DNA from 4 places in the Lentzea sp. NPDC005914 genome. Region 1 is predicted to be linked to each of the others. Evidence: riboswitches for the same ligand, from Rfam matches in the RefSeq annotation. Region 1 holds a riboswitch; each other region holds the start of a gene.

Region 1 (4,204 bases):
CGAGACGACCGCGCCGCTCACCGCAGACATGCGCTGGCGTGCGGCCATCGAGCCCGAGGCGTCGACCACGAACAGGATGAGGTTGGACTCCTTGCCCTCTCGCACCGCCTTGCGCAGGTCTGACGCGGCGAGGATGAGACCGGGGCTGGTGCGGCCGCGTTCGTGCTGGTGCGGCGCGGCGTTCAGGAGCGTGTCGACGAGGTGCAGGCCACTGCCGTCCACTTTGGACGAACGGACGATCCTGCCGGTGCGGGCGCGGGCCCTGGAACGCTTGCCCGGCGCGCCTTCTCCGACGCCGGGGACTTCCAGGAGCCTCGCCTTGAACGCCGGAGCGGGTTCCGGAGCCGGACGGTCGTTGGGCGCGTTCCCGTTGCCCTGGGGGCCTTCCTGCGGTTCGGGCAGCTCGCCGCCGCCGGGACCGTCGTCGTCGGGGCCGTCGCCGGGTTCCTCGGCGTGCTCGGCTGCCTCGCGCATGGCGTCCTCGAGCTGCTGCTCCTCGATGCCGGGCTCGTCGAACGGGTCGCGCCGGCGCCGGTGCGGCAGGGCGAGCCGCACGGCGGCCTCGACGTCCTGCTCCTCGACCTCGTCGGCGCCCCGCCAGGCCGCGTGGGCGGTGGCGGTGCGGGCGACGACGAGGTCCGCGCGCATGCCGTCGACCTCGAAAGCCGCGCAGACAGCGGCGATCCTGCGCACCTCACCGTCCGGAAGGGACACACGGGGCAGCTTGGCCCGCGCGTCGATGATCTGCTGCTTGAGCTGGGCGTCGTGGTGCGCCCAGAAGGAGGTGAACGACCCGGGGTCGTTCTCGTAGCCGAGCCGGCGCTTGATCACCTCGTACCGGGTGGCCACGTCCCGCGACGCCTTGACCGAGACCGTGAGCCCGAACCGGTCGAGCAGCTGAGGCCGGAGCTCGCCCTCCTCGGGGTTCATCGTGCCGACCAGAAGGAACTGGGACGGGTGCGACACCGAGACGCCTTCGCGTTCCACGTGCGCACGGCCCATCGCGGCGGCGTCGAGCAACAGGTCGACGAGGTGGTCGTGCAGCAGGTTGACCTCGTCGACGTAGAGCACGCCCCGGTGCGCGGTGGCGAGCAGACCCGGCTGGAACGCCCGCACGCCCTCGGTCAGGGCCTTCTCCAGGTCGAGCGAGCCGACCAGGCGGTCCTCGGTGGCGCCGACCGGCAGTTCGACGAGCTTGGCTGGCCGTCGTTCGCTGCCTTCGTGGGGCGCGTCGGGGCAGTCGGTGCTGCCGGGAACGCACCCGAAGCGACAGTTCCGCGAGACGTCCAGCTCCGGGAGGAGTGCGGCCAGGGCACGCACGATGGTCGACTTCGCGGTCCCCTTCTCGCCGCGGACGAGAACGCCGCCGATGCCGGGGTGCACGGCGTTCAGCAGCAGGGCGAGCCGGAGATCGTCATGTCCGACGACGGCCGAAAAGGGGTACATGCTCGGCGAAGTCCTTCCTCGGGTGTCCACGCCCGTGGCCGGTTGATCGAAGAGGGGGTCGAGTTCCTGACTCCCGGTCTCTCCAGGACCGGTCACAGTCGCGGGACGGCGCCGGATTCGCACCGGCTTCCTCGCACTCCCCTCACAGCCCCGGCATCGTCGCATTTCGCACCTGCGGGACCAACAGCCAGGTGAGCGACATCGCTCAGAGCAGGCTCTGGAAGTGCGCCCACGCCTCCTCGACCTCGTCCGCCGTCCACTCCAGCGCGGGCTCGGCGATCGTGACCTCGTTCTTCGCGAGCGTGCCGTCCCGCCAGAAGTTGCCGAGGAACTTGCCGCTGACCTCGGTCAGGTGCTTCGGATCGCCGGGCAGGTGCAGCGCGAACTGGTGGGTGTGCGGTTCCGGCAGGCCCATCGCCGCCGCCACGACCTTGGCGTGCTCGACGTACGTGCCGAGCTTCGGCAGGACGGTGTCGAGGCCGTGCAACGCCGAAAGCGCCGCTGGCCACTGCTGGAACAGCATGCCGCCGTAGCGGTGCCGCCACACCCGAGCCTGGTCGACGAAGTCCTGGCTGCCCGCGAGTGCCGCGCCGGAGACTCCCTCCAGCGACTTGTAGAACGACACGTAGACCGAGTCGAACAGGCCGGCGATCTCGGCCAGCGGCTTGCCCAGGCCGAACGTGCTCTCCCACAGCCGCGCGCCGTCGAGGTGCACGACCGCGTCCCGTTCACGGGCGGCGTCCACCGTCTCGGTCAGCTCGTCCCAGGTCGGCAGGATGAACCCGGCTTCGCGGTCCGGCACCTCCAGCAGCAGCGTCCCGAACGGCTCAGGACAGGTCGCGACCTCGGAGTTGCGCACCTTGATCGGACGGAGACCGGACAGCACGGTCAGCGCGTCGTCCTCGTGGTTGAGCGGGTGCGCCTGCGGATGCATCGCCACGATCGGGTTGTGCGTGCGGTCGGCCCAGCACTTCAGCGCGATCTGCTGCGCCATGGTCCCGGTCGGCACGAACAACGCGGCCTCGGTGCCCAGCAACTGCGCGACCCGCGCCTCCAGCGCGCCCACCGGGCCGCCGTCGCCGTACCGGTCGGGGTCGACGTCCGGCACGGGGCCGAGCCTCTCCAGCAGCGTCTTCTTGCGGGTTCCCGAGAGCTGACGATTCATCACCCGAGCATCAAACCTCAGGTCAGCGACTCACGGCCACCGACTTCGGCGCGCGGAACGACAGCAGGTTCAGCCACTGCGGATCCTCACCGACCAGGTGCAACGACGGCTCGTGCTCCGCCACGGTCCGCAACGTCACCGCGGTCTCCAACCGAGCCAGACCGGCGCCGAGACAGAAGTGGCGGCCGTAGCCGAACGCGAGGTGCCTGGGGTCGTTCTCCTTGCCGCTCAACAACAACACGAGCTCCGCACCGGCAGGAACGCGAACACCGGACAGCACGACCTCACGAGCAGTCAGCCGCCGCCAGGTCACCACGGGCGTGTCGGTCCGCAGCACGTCCTCCACGAACGACTCCGCGACACCCGGCACGCCCAGACGTGCCCACAACGCGCGGTCCTGCAGCGCACGACGCAACGCCGTGGACAGCAACTGAGTCGTCGTCTCCTGGCCCGCGATCAGCAGGAAGTAGCAGAGGCCGGCGGAGTCCTCGGCGGACACACCGGCGTCGGCCAGTGCTTCGAAGAGCTCGCCGTCCCGTGCGTGGTAACGCTTGATCAGCCACTGGTGGAAGTCGCCGACGTCGTCGACGAGCTCCAGCTGGCGTTCGGTGGAGATGTTGCCCCAGAAGAACTCCAGGGAACCCGTGCTCCAGCGCTTGAGCGTCGGGATGTCGACGTTCTCCAGGCCGAGGAGGTCCATCAGCACGATGGCGGGCGTGTCCCAGGCCAGGTCGTGCACGAGATCCGTGCCACCCAGGCGTTCCAAAACGAGCTCACGGATGCGAGGCTCCGCGGCGGCGACCCGAACCGGCGTGAAGAACGACGCGACGAGTCTGCGCAGGCCGGCGTGGGACTCGGAACCGTTGTTCGCGAGCGTCGGCGGCAGCGAGAAACGGGCCCTCACCAGGGCGCGCAACGCGGCCGGCGCGACCGGCGTGACGGCGGTCAGGGCGTTGTCGGGCAGGTAGGTGACAGGATCGGCGAGGATCGCGCGCACGTCGTCGTAACCCGACACCACCCAGCGGCCGTCGCAGAACTGCACCGGCGAGGTGAGTTCGGCGCGCGTGAAGGTGAACAGGTCCACGAGCGGCACGCTAGTCGGCGGATGGGAGACTCTGGCGGTGACCGTGAGCACAACTGAGGCGATTTCCAGTGGTGGTGAGTCCACGTTCGACTGGATCGACGTCCGTTCTGAAGCGAGGGCCAAGGCGGGTCTGACCCGCCGTCTCCGGCCGCGCACCTCGGACTCGACGGACCTCGACCTCGCCAGCAACGACTACCTCGGGCTCGCGAAGGACAAGCGCGTCGCCGGTGCCGCGGCCGCCGCCACGTTGAAGTGGGGTGCGGGCTCCACGGGGTCACGCCTGGTCACGGGGTCGACGGAACTGCACGCCGAACTGGAGTACGAGCTCGCGAACTTCTGCGGCTCGCAGTCGGCGCTGGTGTTCAGCAGCGGCTACCTGGCGAACCTCGCCGCGGTCACGGCGTTGTCCGGCCCCGGCACGGCGATCGTCGCCGACCAGCACATCCACGCGTCGCTGATCGACGGCACGCGGCTGTCCAAGGCGGACGTGGTCGTCGCGGACCATTGCG
Region 2 (4,204 bases), on a different contig from region 1:
CTGCAGCTGTTGCGGCGGCACCATCCCCCACCCGAGGCCCGCCACGATCGCCCGCACGTACACCTCCGACGACGGGACGTAGTGGCGGTGGTCGGACGCGCCACGGCCGCGGGTCAGCGTGCGCACGAACCGGTCCTGCAGGTCGTCGTTGCGGTCGAACACCACGACCGGCGCGTCCGGCAGCCACGACTTGACCGGGCCGTCCGCGTATCGGTCCACAAAGGACTGTGTGGCCATTGCGGCGTAACGGATGCTGCCCAGCTTGCGCACCGAGCAGCCCGCGACCGGCTCGCGCGAGGACGTCACGGCCGCCATCACCACACCCTGTCGCAGCAGGGCGGTCGTGTGGTCCTGGTCCTCGCGGTGGAGGTCGAACGAGATCTTGAGCTCCGGCGAGACCCGTTGCAGCGCGGGCAGGAACCAGGTGGCGAGCGAGTCGGCGTTGACCGCGATCGGCACCCGTACGACGGCGTCCTCGCCGAGGGCCGCGTCGAGGTCCTGATCCAGAGCGAGCAGTTGCCGACCGTAGCGGACGAGCACCTCCCCCGATGGTGTCAACCGCACCGGCCGCGCCCGCACCAGCAGCACGCGACCTGTCCGTTGCTCCAGGGCCTTGATCCGTTGCGAGACAGCGGAAGGAGTGACGTGCAGATTTGCGGCAGCCGCGTCGAACGTGCCCGCGTCGACGACCGCGAGCAGCGTGCGCACCAGGTCCAGGTCCATCACAGCGGCTAATGGTACGTAAGAATCTTTAGCTGGTCTCATCAAGACCGCGTCAATACCGTCGTGGGCGTGACTGACCTGCTGCTCGGCTTCGGCACCATGATGACCCTGATCGTCGCGATCGGCGCGCAGAACGCTTTCGTGCTGCGCCAAGGACTCCGGCGTCAGGCCGTGGCCAGGGTCGTCGCCGTGTGCGCCCTCTCGGACGCCATCCTCGTGGCGGTGGGCGTCGCCGGGTTCGGGGCGATCGTGAAGATGTTCCCGCGCGCCGTCACCGTCGCTGCCGTCGTCGGCGGGCTTTTCCTGCTGGGATACGGGTTTCTGGCGGCGCGGCGGGCGTTGCACCCGCAGTCGCTGCGGGCCGGCGGCGACAGCGCCAGGCCCGTGCTCACGGCACTCGCGCTGACGTGGCTCAACCCGCACGTCTACCTGGACACCCTGCTGCTGCTCGGCTCGATCGCGGCCGGGCGGTGGCTCTTCGGGGTCGGCGCGGTGACGGCGAGCGTCACGTGGTTCGTCGCGCTCGGCTTCGGCGCCCGCCTGCTCAGCCCGCTGTTCGCGAAGCCCCGCGCGTGGCGGGTGCTGGACGGCGTGATCGCGGCCGTGATGATCAGTCTCGGGGTGACCCTGATCGCCGGGTGGTGATCATCACCAGCGCCACCGCCACCGCCAGAACACCGGCCGTCACGGGCGCTGCGGCACCGATCCCGAGGGACGCCGAAGCGAGCCCCGCACTGACCAGAGCACCGATGACGACCCGCGGCCGAAGATCACCCACGTTGATGACCATAGCCCGCGACACGCGCATGTTGGGTGGTGATCCAGACCCCACCACCACATGTAGTATCTGCCGCGCTGGTGGTTCACCGGCCCGGAGCAACGGGCCCGGTGAGGCAAGAGGGAACCCGGTGAGAATCCGGGACTGCCCCGCAGCGGTGAGTGGGAACGAAAGCCGTCAACGAAGCACTGGGTCTCCGGACCTGGGAAGCGACGGCCGGTAGGAGTCTTTGCGGTCTGCCCACGAGTCCGAAGACCTGCCACTGGTGTGCGCGCAAACCTGCGCGCACGACACGGTGCCCCGAGGGAGGGCTGCTGTGTGCATCAGTGGTGTCCTCGCTGGCGTGCGCATGCGTTTCCTCGGGCCGGCTCGCGAGGAGAGAGCGTGCCCGACCGCCTTTCAGTGGTCATCAACGAAGCCTGTGCAGACCTGCCGAACGCGTCGGCCGAGGCGGTTCTGGCCGAGACCAAGCGGAATCTCTACGCCGGCATCACCGACGCCGAGCTCGCGCTGGCGCCGATCATGGCCGCCCGCACGATGGTCGAACACGACCCGGACTACTCGTACGTCAGCGCGCGGTTGCTGCTGGACAAGCTGCGCGCCGAGGCCTGCGGCGTTCCCTTGTCGCACGCCGAGATGACCGAGCGCTACCCGGCGTACTTCGCCGAGTTCATCGGCTACGGCATCGACTGCGGCCAACTCGACCCGCGCCTGGCGGACTTCGACCTGGTCAAGCTCGGTTCGGCGCTGGACGCGTCGCGTGACCTGAACTTCCAGTTCCTGGGCATGCAGACCCTCTACGACCGCTACTTCCTGCACCACGACGGCCGCCGTTACGAGCTGCCCCAGGCGTTCTTCCTGCGCGTCGCCATGGGCCTGGCGCTGGAGGAGGACGATCGCGACGCCCGCGCGATCGAGTTCTACGAGCTGCTCTCGTCGTTCGACTTCATGTGCTCGACACCGACGCTGTTCAACTCGGGCACCACTCGCCCGCAGCTGTCGTCGTGCTTCCTGACCACGGTGGACGACGATCTCGCCTCGATCTTCCACGGCATCAGCAACAACGCGCTGCTCAGCAAGTTCGCCGGCGGTCTCGGCAACGACTGGACGCCCGTGCGCGGCATCGGCGCGCACATCAAGGGCACCAACGGCAAGTCGCAGGGTGTCGTGCCGTTCCTCAAGGTCGCCAACGACACCGCGGTAGCCGTGAATCAGGGGGGCAAGCGCAAGGGCGCCGTGTGCGCGTACCTCGAGACGTGGCACATCGACGTCGAGGAGTTCCTCGACCTGCGCAAGAACACCGGTGACGAGCGGCGCCGCACGCACGACATGAACACCGCGAACTGGGTGCCGGACGAGTTCATCCGCCGGGTCCGCGCGAACGACCAGTGGACGTTGTTCTCGCCCGACGAAGTGCCGGACCTGCACGACGCGTTCGGGGACGAGTTCGCGGCCAAGTACCGGGCGTACGAGGAGATGGCCGACAACGGCGAGATCAAGGTCTTCCGCCGGGTGCAGGCCGTCGACCTGTGGCGGCGCATGCTGACCATGCTGTTCGAGACCGGGCACCCGTGGATCACGTTCAAGGACCCGTGCAACCTGCGTTCGCCGCAGCAGCACAGCGGTGTCGTGCACTCGTCGAACCTGTGCACCGAGATCACCCTGAACACGACGGTCGACGAGGTCGCGGTCTGCAACCTGGGCTCGGTCAACCTCGCGCGGCACGTCACCGCGGACGGCATCGACCACGCGCGGCTCGAGAAGACCGTGCGCACGGCGGTTCGCATGCTCGACAACGTGATCGACGTGAACTACTACACGATCCCCGAGGCGCGGAACTCCAACCTCCGGCACCGACCGGTCGGTCTCGGCCTGATGGGGTTCCAGGACGCGCTGTTCACGCTCGGCACGCCGATGGCCAGCACGGAAGCCGTCGAGTTCGCCGACCGCAGCATGGAGGAGATCAGCTACTACGCGATCACCGCGTCGGCTGAGCTGGCACAGGAACGCGGCGCGTACCAGTCGTTCGAGGGATCCTTGTGGAGCAAGGGGATCCTGCCGATCGACTCCGTGGAGATCCTCGCGGGCACACGCGCGGAGGGTGAGCTGGAGCAGAACCGCGGGTCCACGATGGACTGGGACGTCGTGCGCGAGAAGGCCCGCGCGGGCATGCGGAACTCGAACGTCATGGCCATCGCGCCGACCGCCACCATCGCGAACATCACCGGCGTGAACCAGTCGATCGAGCCGCTGTACCGCAACCTGTACGTGAAGTCGAACATGTCCGGCGACTTCACCGTGACCAACCCGGACCTGGTGCGGGCGCTCAAGCAGCGCAAGCTGTGGGGCGAGCAGATGATCTCGGACCTGAAGCTGCACGACGGCAGCCTCGGCGCGATCGACCGGGTGCCGCCGTACCTCAAGGCCCTGTACGCCACGGCGTTCGAGGTCGACAGCTCGTGGCTGATCGAGGCGGGTTCGCGCCGGCAGAAGTGGATCGACCAGGCGCAGTCGCTGAACCTCTACCTGGCCGCGCCGAGTGGCCGCAAGCTCGACGAGCTGTACCAGCTGGCGTGGCTGCGCGGCCTCAAGACCACCTACTACCTGCGGACGCAGAGCGCCACGCACGTGGAGAAGTCCACGCTGCAGGGCACCGACGGCAAGCTCAACGCCGTCTCCCCCAACGCCTGCGCCGTGACCGAC
Region 3 (4,204 bases), 210 kb from region 1:
GCCGTAGTTCCAGCCGGCGAGGACGAGATCGGCGTTCGCGCCCTGCACGACCTCCTTGGAGATCTTGTCGGACAGGTGCTTCGCGCTCTCGAAGTCCGTCTTCCACGGTGACGTGCGGACGTCGACGGTGTCGATGCCGTCGACCACGTACCCGGCCATCCGGTCCCTGAGGCCCAGCGCGAACATCAGCTCGGTGATGCCGGTGTCGTTGGTGACCACTTTGGACGGCACCTTGTCGTAGGTGACGTACTGGCCGCAGTTCTTCACCGTCACCGGGTCGGACGCGGAGGTGTCCTGCGCGACCGTGGCACCGCAGCCGGAGACGAGCAGCAGCGCTGCCGTGGCGAGTGCGATTCTCAAGGGGTGACCTCCTGGTCGAACAGGAGCTGGGGCACTCCCGTGGTGGGATGGGGAACCACGTGCGCGGTGACGTGGAAGACCTTGGCGATCAGCTCCGGCGTGAGCACGTCGTGCGGGGTGCCGCCCGCCACGAGCCGTCCCTCGTCGAGCACGTACAGCCGGTCGCAGTAGGACGCGGCGAGGTTGAGGTCGTGCAGCACGGTCAGAACGGTCCTGCCCAGCGTGCGGGCCAGCCGCAGCACGTCGAGCTGGTGGCGGATGTCGAGGTGGTTCGTCGGCTCGTCGAGCACGAGCACGTTCGGTTCCTGAGCGAGCGCGCGAGCGATGAGCACGCGCTGCCGCTCGCCACCGGACAGGGTCAGGAAGCTCCTGGCCGCGAGATGAGCCGCGTCCACTGTGGCCAGTGCCTCGGCGCAGACCCGCGCGTCCTTCGCGGGATCGCGCTCGTGCGGCAGCCTGCCCATCTCCACGACCTCGGCGACCGTGAAGTCGAACTCGACCTGCGACTCCTGGGTGAGCGCGGCGAGGTCCACGGCGAGGTTCTGTCGCTTGTGGACGTTCTCGCCGTCGACGAGCACGGCACCGGAGGTGGGCTTCAACGCCCGGTACACGCAGCGCAGCGTCGTCGACTTGCCGCTGCCGTTGGGGCCGATGATGCCGGCGACCTCGTTCTCGGCGCGGAGACTGATGTCGTCGACGATGCCCTTGACGGTCAGGCCGTCGAGCTCGACCAGCATCAGCGTCCCCCGAAGACGTAGGCCTTGCGGCGCATGAGGAACACGAAGCAGGGCACGCCGAGCGCGGCCGTGATCACGCCCAGCGGAAGCTCTTCGGGCGCCGCCAGCATGCGCGCGGCGACGTCGACCCAGACCAGGAAGCTGGCACCCGCGAGCGGCACCAGCGGCAGCACCTTGCGGTGATCGGCTCCCACGACCATGCGCGTGAGGTGCGGCAACATCAGCCCGACGAACCCGACCGCGCCGCTGACCGCCACCAGCACGCCGGTCATGGCCGCGGTGACCAGGAACAGGTGCGTGCGCAGGCGTTGCACCGGCACCCCGAGCGTGGTCGCGGTCTCGTCGCCCATCGCGAGCGCGTTGAGCGGCCGGGCCTTCGTCAGCAGATGGACGATGCCGCCCGCGGTGACGAACGCCGCTACCGGCAACGACTGCCAGCTCGCGCCACCGAGACTGCCGAGCAGCCACAGCATCGCGGCGCGGGAGGCGTCTCCCCGCGGTGCCTGGAAGACGAGGAGCATCGCGATCGCGGAGAACCCGTAGCCGAGCGCGGTGCCGGTCAGCACCAGCTTGAGCGGCGCGAGGCCCCGGTTCGTGCGCGCGGTGAGGTAGACGAGCACGCTCGCACCCAGCGCCGTCGTGAACGCGCCGACCGACATCGCGTACACGCCGAGCGAGGGCAGCACCCCGAGCGTGGCGACCGCGATCGCACCCACGCTGGCGCCCGACGAGATGCCGAGCACGTACGGGTCCGCGAGCGCGTTGCGCACCATCGCCTGCATCGCCACGCCCACGGTGGCGAGGCCCGCGCCGACGACCGCGGCCAGCAGCACGCGAGGCAGCCGGATGTCCCAGACGATGTGGTACTGCCCGGCGTCGGCGGCGGAGATCACCCCGCCGGTGATGGCGGCGTGCAGCAGTTCGGCGGTCTGGCCGAACGGGATGCTGACGGGGCCGAGCGAAACGCCCGCGACAACGCTGACGGCGAGCACGCCGACGAGCGCGCTGATCTTCCCGATCACTTGTTCCCTTCCCGCAGTCCACGGCAGGAGAGTTGCTTTGGTCTGCCGTGTGCGGGTATTCGGGCTCGCCCTCTCGCCGGAGGGCCTACCGTTGCGGGTCAGCGCCGGACTTCGACCGGACTTCCCCCACGCACGACCCACGCATGCTAACCCGAGCCTCGGCAGCGAGGTTCCGGCCGGCGACCGGAAGGCAGGTCCACCCAGGTATGGCTGAGTTACCCGGCCGGGCGCGAGAGCTCGCCGTCCTGCGCAGACTGCTGGCAGCGGACGGCGCCCGGTGCGTCGTGGTCACCGGTGAACCGGGAATCGGCAAGAGCAGGCTGCTGGCGGAACTGACGACGCTCGCGACGGGGTGGACGGTCCGCGGCGCACGCGCGGCGGAGTTCGAGTCGCACGTGCCGTTCGGGGTGTTCGTCACCGCACTCGACGACCACCTCGCGCGGCTGGAACCGGACAGGCTCGCCGTGCTCGGTCCCGAACGGCTCGGGTTGCTCGCGACGATCTTCCCCGCGATCCCCGCGGACGGCCCGGCGGACCTGGTGGACGCGGAGCGGTACCGGTTGCACAGGGCCGTCCGCGCACTGCTGGAGTTGCTCGTCGAACCGTGCGGGCTGGTGCTCGTGCTCGACGACCTGCACTGGGCGGACGAGGGTTCGGTGGAACTGCTCGACTTCCTGCTGCGGCACCCACCACGGGGGCGGCTGCTCCTCGCGCTGGCGAGCAGATCCCGGCAGACCTCGTCCCGCCTGTGGCACGCGTTGTCGCGCGCCGCGGCCGACGGTGTGGCCGAACTGCTGGAGCTCGCGCCGCTGGCTCTGGCGGACGCCGACCTGCTCCTGCCCGCCGAGCTCGGCCGGTCCCGGCGCGAGGAGATCCACCGGGCGGGCGCGGGAAATCCTTTCTACCTGGAGGCGCTGGTACGGGCCGACGCGAACGGCCTGCCGGTCGCCGTCCACGCGGTGCTCGCCGCCGAACTGGCCGCGTTGACGCCGCGGGAACGGGTCGTCGCCCATGCGGCCGCGGTCGTCGGGGACGACTTCGACGCCGGCTCTCTCGCCGAAACCGCGACGCTGGCACCGGAGTCGGTGCTCACCGATCTCGACCGGCTCGCCGACCGCGACCTGGTGCGGCTGGACGTCGCCACCGGCCGGTTCCGCTACCGCCACCCGCTCGTGCGCAGCGTCGCCTACCAGGACGCGGGTCCGGGCTGGCGGCTCCAGGCACACGGCAGGGCAGCGGCGGCGTTGCGACGCCGTGGGGCGCCTCCCGCCGAGTTCGCCCGGCACGTGGAGCGGTCCGCCGCCCGAGGCGATCTCGACGCCGTCGCGGTGCTCGGCGAGGCAGCCGAGGCGACGATGCACTCCACGCCCGCGACGGCGGCGCACTTCCTGCGGGCGGCCATCAGGTTGCTCCCCGACGCGGAGTCGGCCACGCCGCAACGACTTCTCCTGCTCGGGCGGCTGGCCCAGGCACTCGGTGCCACGGGAGATCTGCGGCAGGCCAGCGAGACGATGCACGAGGTGCTGCGGCTCCTGCCGGTCGAACTGACGGCCGCACGGGCGCGGACGGTGCGGGCCTGCGCGACCGTGGAACGGCTCCTCGGGCGCTACACCGAGGCCACGGCGATGCTGCGCGGCGAGTGGCGGCGGATCGCGGACACGGATGCTCATTCGGCGGCGGTGCTGCAGGTCGCGCTCCTCGCGGGCCGCAGCGTCGAACGGGAGCGTGCACCAGGCCGTGACGAAATCACCGAGGTGATCACGGCCGCACGGGACGCAGGGGATCCCACCCTGCTGGCCATGGCGCTGTCGGTCGCGACCCTCGTCGACCTGCGGGCGGACCGGCTGGACGAGGCGGCGGCGCTCGTCGACGGGCTGCCGGACGGCGACCTGGTCCGCGACATCGACGCGGTCTTCTGGCTGGGCTGGGCCGAAGCCTCCGCCGACCGGCTCACGGCGGCGGGCAGGCATGTCGGCCGAGGTCTGCGGCTCGCCCGCGCGAGTGGACAGACGCACGCGATCGCAGTGCTGACCGCGATCCGCGGGATGGTGCACGCCTACGTCGGCGAGCTGGCGGAGGCGGCGA
Region 4 (4,204 bases), on a different contig from region 1:
CTCGCGGGCCGCGACGTCATCGTCATCGACGACGGCCTCGCCACCGGCGTCACGGCCAAGGCGGCGCTGCACTGGGTCGCGAAGCACGAGCCGAGGAGCCTGACCCTCGCGGTCCCGGTCGCCGCCAGGGAGTCGATCCGCACCTTCCGGACACCGGTGGTCGCCCTGCTCGTGCCGAAGCACTTCGGCGCCGTCAGCCGCTGGTACGACCGGTTCGATCAGACCACGGACGACGAGGTGCTCAGAGCGCTCGAGTAGTGCTCCACCACGGGGAACGGCGAGTAGAACTTGTGCAGCAGCGCGGACCACTGCGGGTACGACGACCCCTGCCGGAAGCCGACGGTGTGCGCCTCGACGGACTCCCAGCGCACCAGCAGCAGGTAGCGCGACGGCGTCTCGAACGACCGGAGCAGCTCCAGGCCAAGGAAGCCCGGCGAGGCGGAGATCAGCTCCCGCGCCTCGCCGAACGCCCACTCGAAGTCCGTCTCCTGGCCCGGCACCACGTCCAGGACGGCGTGCTCCAGGATCACAGGCGGCAGAACCTGATGTCCGACGCCAGCACGGCCTTGGCGCCGATCGCGGCCAGCTCGTCCATCACCTGGTTCGCTTCCCGGCGCGACACCATCGCCCGCACGGCCACCCAGTTGTCGTCGGCCAGGGGCGCGACGGTCGGCGACTCCAGGCCCGGCGTCAGGCTGACCGCCTGTTCCAGGAGCGTGCGCGGGCAGTCGTAGTCGAGCATCAGGTACTGCTGCGCGAACACGACGCCCTGCAGACGGGCCGTGAGCTGCTTCTTGGCGGCCGTGAGGTCGGAGCCCGAGCGGTGCACGAGCACGGCCTCGGACTCGCAGATCACGTCGCCGAACGGCACCAGGTCGTGCTGGCGCAACGTGCGGCCGGAGCCCACGACGTCGGCGATCAGGTCGGCCACGCCGAGCTGGATCGAGATCTCCACGGCGCCGTCGAGGCGGATCACCTGGGCGGTGATGCCGCGAGCCTTGAGGTCGCGGCCGACCAGCCTCGGGTACGCGGTGGCCAGGCGCTTGCCCTCGAGGTCGGACACCTTCCAGTCGGTGCCGCGAGGCCCCGCGTAGCGGAAGGTCGACGAGCCGAAGCCGAGCGCCAGGAGCTCCTCGACCGACGAGCCGTTGTCGTCGGCGCCCGAGTCGGCGGCGAGGTCGCGGCCGGTGATGCCGAGGTCGAGGTCGCCGGACGCCACGTAGATCGCGATGTCCTTGGGGCGCAGGAAGAAGAACTCGACGTCGTTGTTCGGGTCGAGCACGGTGAGGTCGCGCGGCTCGTGCCGCTGCCGGTAACCGGCCTCGGTCAGCATGGCGGAGGCGCGTTCGGCGAGCGCGCCCTTGTTCGGGACTGCAACGCGCAGCATGTGAAAGTCTCCGTCAGAGGTACTTGTAGACGTCTTCGAGGGTCAGGCCGCGGCCCAGCATGAGCACCTGGAGGCGGTACAGCAGCTGCGAGATCTCTTCGGAGAGCTTCTCGTCGGACTCGTACTCGGCGGCGATCCAGACCTCGCCCGCCTCCTCCAGGACCTTCTTGCCCTGCGCATGGACGCCGGCCTCGAGCGCTGCGACGGTGCCGGATCCCGCCGGCTTGGTGGCGGCTCGTTCGGTCAGCTCGGCGAACAGGGAGTCGAAGGTCTTCACGGGGTGACATCCTCCCATCCCGCGCACCCCGGTCCACACCGCGGTCAGATCTGTCCCACGCCCTGGACGTGATCTGTCCTGCATGGACACCCAGTAGCGTGAACTTCGTGTCGGAGTTCGCCCAAGTACTGGAAGCACTGCGCCGGGTGCGCGGCATCAACCCCTTCTTCGCTCTCGACGTGGGCCGTCCGGACGAGAGCTGGCTCCCCGGAACAGCACTTCTGCGGGGCCCTGCGCTCAAAACCACCGTCGACGCCATCGCGACCCGGTACAAAGCAGAGGAACCACGCGTCGCCGCGAGCCTGTTCTTCCTCAGCTACACCGCCCGGCTGCTCAGCCCGCTCACCGCGGCGGACATCCCGATCGACATCCGGCCGGAAAACCTGTGGTGGCAACACCATCCGGCCAACGGCCTGAGCGTCCGCATCGACCAGCCGCAGCTCGGTCCGCGAGCCGCGGAGGCGCTCGAACCCGTGGTGGAAGCGATCCAGGGCGTCACGCCGGTGGCGCGCGGATTGTTGTGGGGCAACGCGATGTCGAACATCGCGGGTGCGCTCAAAATGGTTGTCCGCGCACGCATGCTCACGGCCGAGGAAGCGGAAGAACGCGGCAAACGGCTCATGAGCGCGCCACCGTTCGAACAGGCGGGAGAATTCCTCAGTTTCCCGGGCGAGGTCACGTTCCGGCGTCGGTCCTGTTGTCTTTACTACCGCGTCGCCGCTGGTGGGAAGTGCGGGGACTGTCCACTCGTGAAGTGAGGAACGCAACAACTCTTATGGCCGGTTGTGCTTAACCGGCAACTCAACTTACGGTGCACGCGCCGCAGTGACGGGAAGCCGGTGTGAATCCGGCGCGGTCCTCGCCACTGTGACCGGGAAGTTATCCCCGCCGAGAACGTCACTGGTCCCCGCGAGGGGACTGGGAAGACGCGGGGACAGCGTTGATCCGGGAGTCAGGAGACCGGCTGCGGCGCCGCAAGGAGAGTTGACTTCCACGAGGTATGGAGGAGCCCGTCATGACGAGCCCCGCAGCAAATCTGTCCGCAGTTCAGGTGCCCAAGTGGGCCTTCGCAGTCGCGTTGCTCGGCCTGATCGTCACCTACCTGGTTCTGCAGGAGAACGGTCTCGCGCTCGGCGCGAGCTCCGAGATGCTGCACGAGTTCTTCCACGACGGCCGGCACGCTCTCGGCGTTCCCTGCCACTGATCCGCCGGCGAGCGGATCAAGCACATGACGACGTACAAGTCTCTTGCGCTGCGCGGAATCGGGGCGGGCGCCATCGCCGGCGTCGCCTCCGCGCTCGTGCAACTTCTGGTGACCGAGATCCCCATTCGTGCCGCGCTCGCGGTCGAAGAGGCTCGGGAGCCCGCTGCCGGTGAAGGCCACTCGCACGGCGAGGAAGAGCTGGTCAGCCGCGGCGCGCAGGTCGTGGGCGGCATGCTCGGCGTGATCATCGTCGGCATCGCGGTCGGGCTCGTGTTCGCCACGGCCTACGCGCTGTCGAAGCGGTGGTTCGCCGACCGGCCGCCGTTCAGCCGCAGCCTCGCGCTCGGTGCCGCGGTGTTCGGTGCCGTCGCGCTGCTGCCGTGGATCAAGTACCCGGCCAACCCGCCCGCCGTGGGCGACCCGGAGACGGTGAACTACCGGACCGCGCTCTACCTCGGCGTCGTGGCGGCCGGCCTGGTGATCGTCTGGGGCGCGAGCTGGCTCGCCGAGCGGCTCCAGGCCCAGACGCAGCCCGTCCGCGTCACCGCGGTGCTGCTCGCGGTGGTCGCGACCGTCGCGGTGGTGCTGCTGGCGTTCCCCGCGCCGCCGGACACGATCCCCGCGGACATGCCGGTGACCGTGCTGTGGCAGTTCCGCCTCAGCTCGCTCGCCCAGCTGGCCACGCTCTACGTCGGTCTCGGCGTGGTGTTCGGGCTGCTGGTCGACCCGGCCACGCGCAGGACCGCTCGGAAGGCCGTTGTCAGCTGATTGTCGCCTGATTGAGTGGGGTGGCCGAGGGTACGGCCACCCCGCCCAGGCGGCATTGGTACGTTCGGTGCATGGCCGACAGCGCTGAGTTGCTGGAACAGATGCGTCAGAAGCTCGAGTTCTTCGAGCAGGCCAACCGTGCGGCCGATGCCCGTGCCGCCGGTTACGACGCGATGGGCACGGAGCTCAGAGAAGTCGAGGCCAGCGTCCAGTCCCCCGACCGCTCGATCACGGTCGTCGCGGGTTTGTCCGGTTCCATCAAGGAGATCCGGTTCACCGAGGACGCGAAGAAGCTGTCGCCGTCCCAGCTCTCGCAGTCCGTCATGTCCACGCTGCAGCAGGCCGTCGCGGCCGCCGCGCGTCAGCAGGCCGAGATCGTGCAGAGCCACACCGACATCGCGATCGCCGAACGCGTGGCGAAGACCCAGCAGGAGATCTTCGGTCAGCCCGCTTCCCCGCAACCGCGTCCCCCGGTGGACGACGACGGTGACACCGGCAGCATCTACCGCGGGGACGATCGCTGGTGACCGACTTCATCGTGCACCCGGCCGAGCTCGTGCAGTGCGCC

What was found. Region 1 has a riboswitch for cobalamin ahead of ABZ345_RS10365 (putative cobaltochelatase). Riboswitches for the same ligand answer to the same signal wherever they lie in the genome.
Region 2: another riboswitch for cobalamin. It lies ahead of ABZ345_RS23455 (ribonucleoside-diphosphate reductase subunit alpha); the one in region 1 lies ahead of ABZ345_RS10365 (putative cobaltochelatase).
Region 3: another riboswitch for cobalamin. It lies ahead of ABZ345_RS11365 (iron ABC transporter permease); the one in region 1 lies ahead of ABZ345_RS10365 (putative cobaltochelatase).
Region 4: another riboswitch for cobalamin. It lies ahead of ABZ345_RS42475 (CbtB-domain containing protein); the one in region 1 lies ahead of ABZ345_RS10365 (putative cobaltochelatase).

Annotation. Positions count from the first base shown of each region.
Region 1 covers NZ_JBEXVQ010000006.1:108,038-112,241, forward strand. Annotated here, with positions in the region: gene ABZ345_RS10365 (putative cobaltochelatase) at 1-1,446, opposite strand, end outside; cobalamin riboswitch at 1,486-1,622, opposite strand; gene ABZ345_RS10370 (beta-eliminating lyase-related protein) at 1,652-2,611, opposite strand; gene ABZ345_RS10375 (hypothetical protein) at 2,634-3,695, opposite strand; gene ABZ345_RS10380 (8-amino-7-oxononanoate synthase) at 3,739-4,204, shown strand, end outside.
Region 2 covers NZ_JBEXVQ010000016.1:136,627-140,830, reverse strand. Annotated here, with positions in the region: gene ABZ345_RS23465 (LysR family transcriptional regulator ArgP) at 1-723, opposite strand, end outside; gene ABZ345_RS23460 (LysE family transporter) at 823-1,368, shown strand; cobalamin riboswitch at 1,566-1,780, shown strand; gene ABZ345_RS23455 (ribonucleoside-diphosphate reductase subunit alpha) at 1,886-4,204, shown strand, end outside.
Region 3 covers NZ_JBEXVQ010000006.1:313,633-317,836, forward strand. Annotated here, with positions in the region: gene ABZ345_RS11355 (ABC transporter substrate-binding protein) at 1-360, opposite strand, end outside; gene ABZ345_RS11360 (ABC transporter ATP-binding protein) at 357-1,097, opposite strand; gene ABZ345_RS11365 (iron ABC transporter permease) at 1,097-2,119, opposite strand; cobalamin riboswitch at 2,152-2,275, opposite strand; gene ABZ345_RS11370 (LuxR family transcriptional regulator) at 2,326-4,204, shown strand, end outside.
Region 4 covers NZ_JBEXVQ010000049.1:26,014-30,217, forward strand. Annotated here, with positions in the region: gene ABZ345_RS42450 (phosphoribosyltransferase family protein) at 1-258, shown strand, start outside; gene ABZ345_RS42455 (antibiotic biosynthesis monooxygenase) at 219-530, opposite strand; gene hisG (ATP phosphoribosyltransferase) at 527-1,387, opposite strand; gene ABZ345_RS42465 (phosphoribosyl-ATP diphosphatase) at 1,401-1,664, opposite strand; gene ABZ345_RS42470 ((2Fe-2S)-binding protein) at 1,772-2,422, shown strand; cobalamin riboswitch at 2,457-2,648, shown strand; gene ABZ345_RS42475 (CbtB-domain containing protein) at 2,680-2,868, shown strand; gene ABZ345_RS42480 (CbtA family protein) at 2,893-3,636, shown strand; gene ABZ345_RS42485 (YbaB/EbfC family nucleoid-associated protein) at 3,708-4,163, shown strand; gene ABZ345_RS42490 (hypothetical protein) at 4,160-4,204, shown strand, end outside.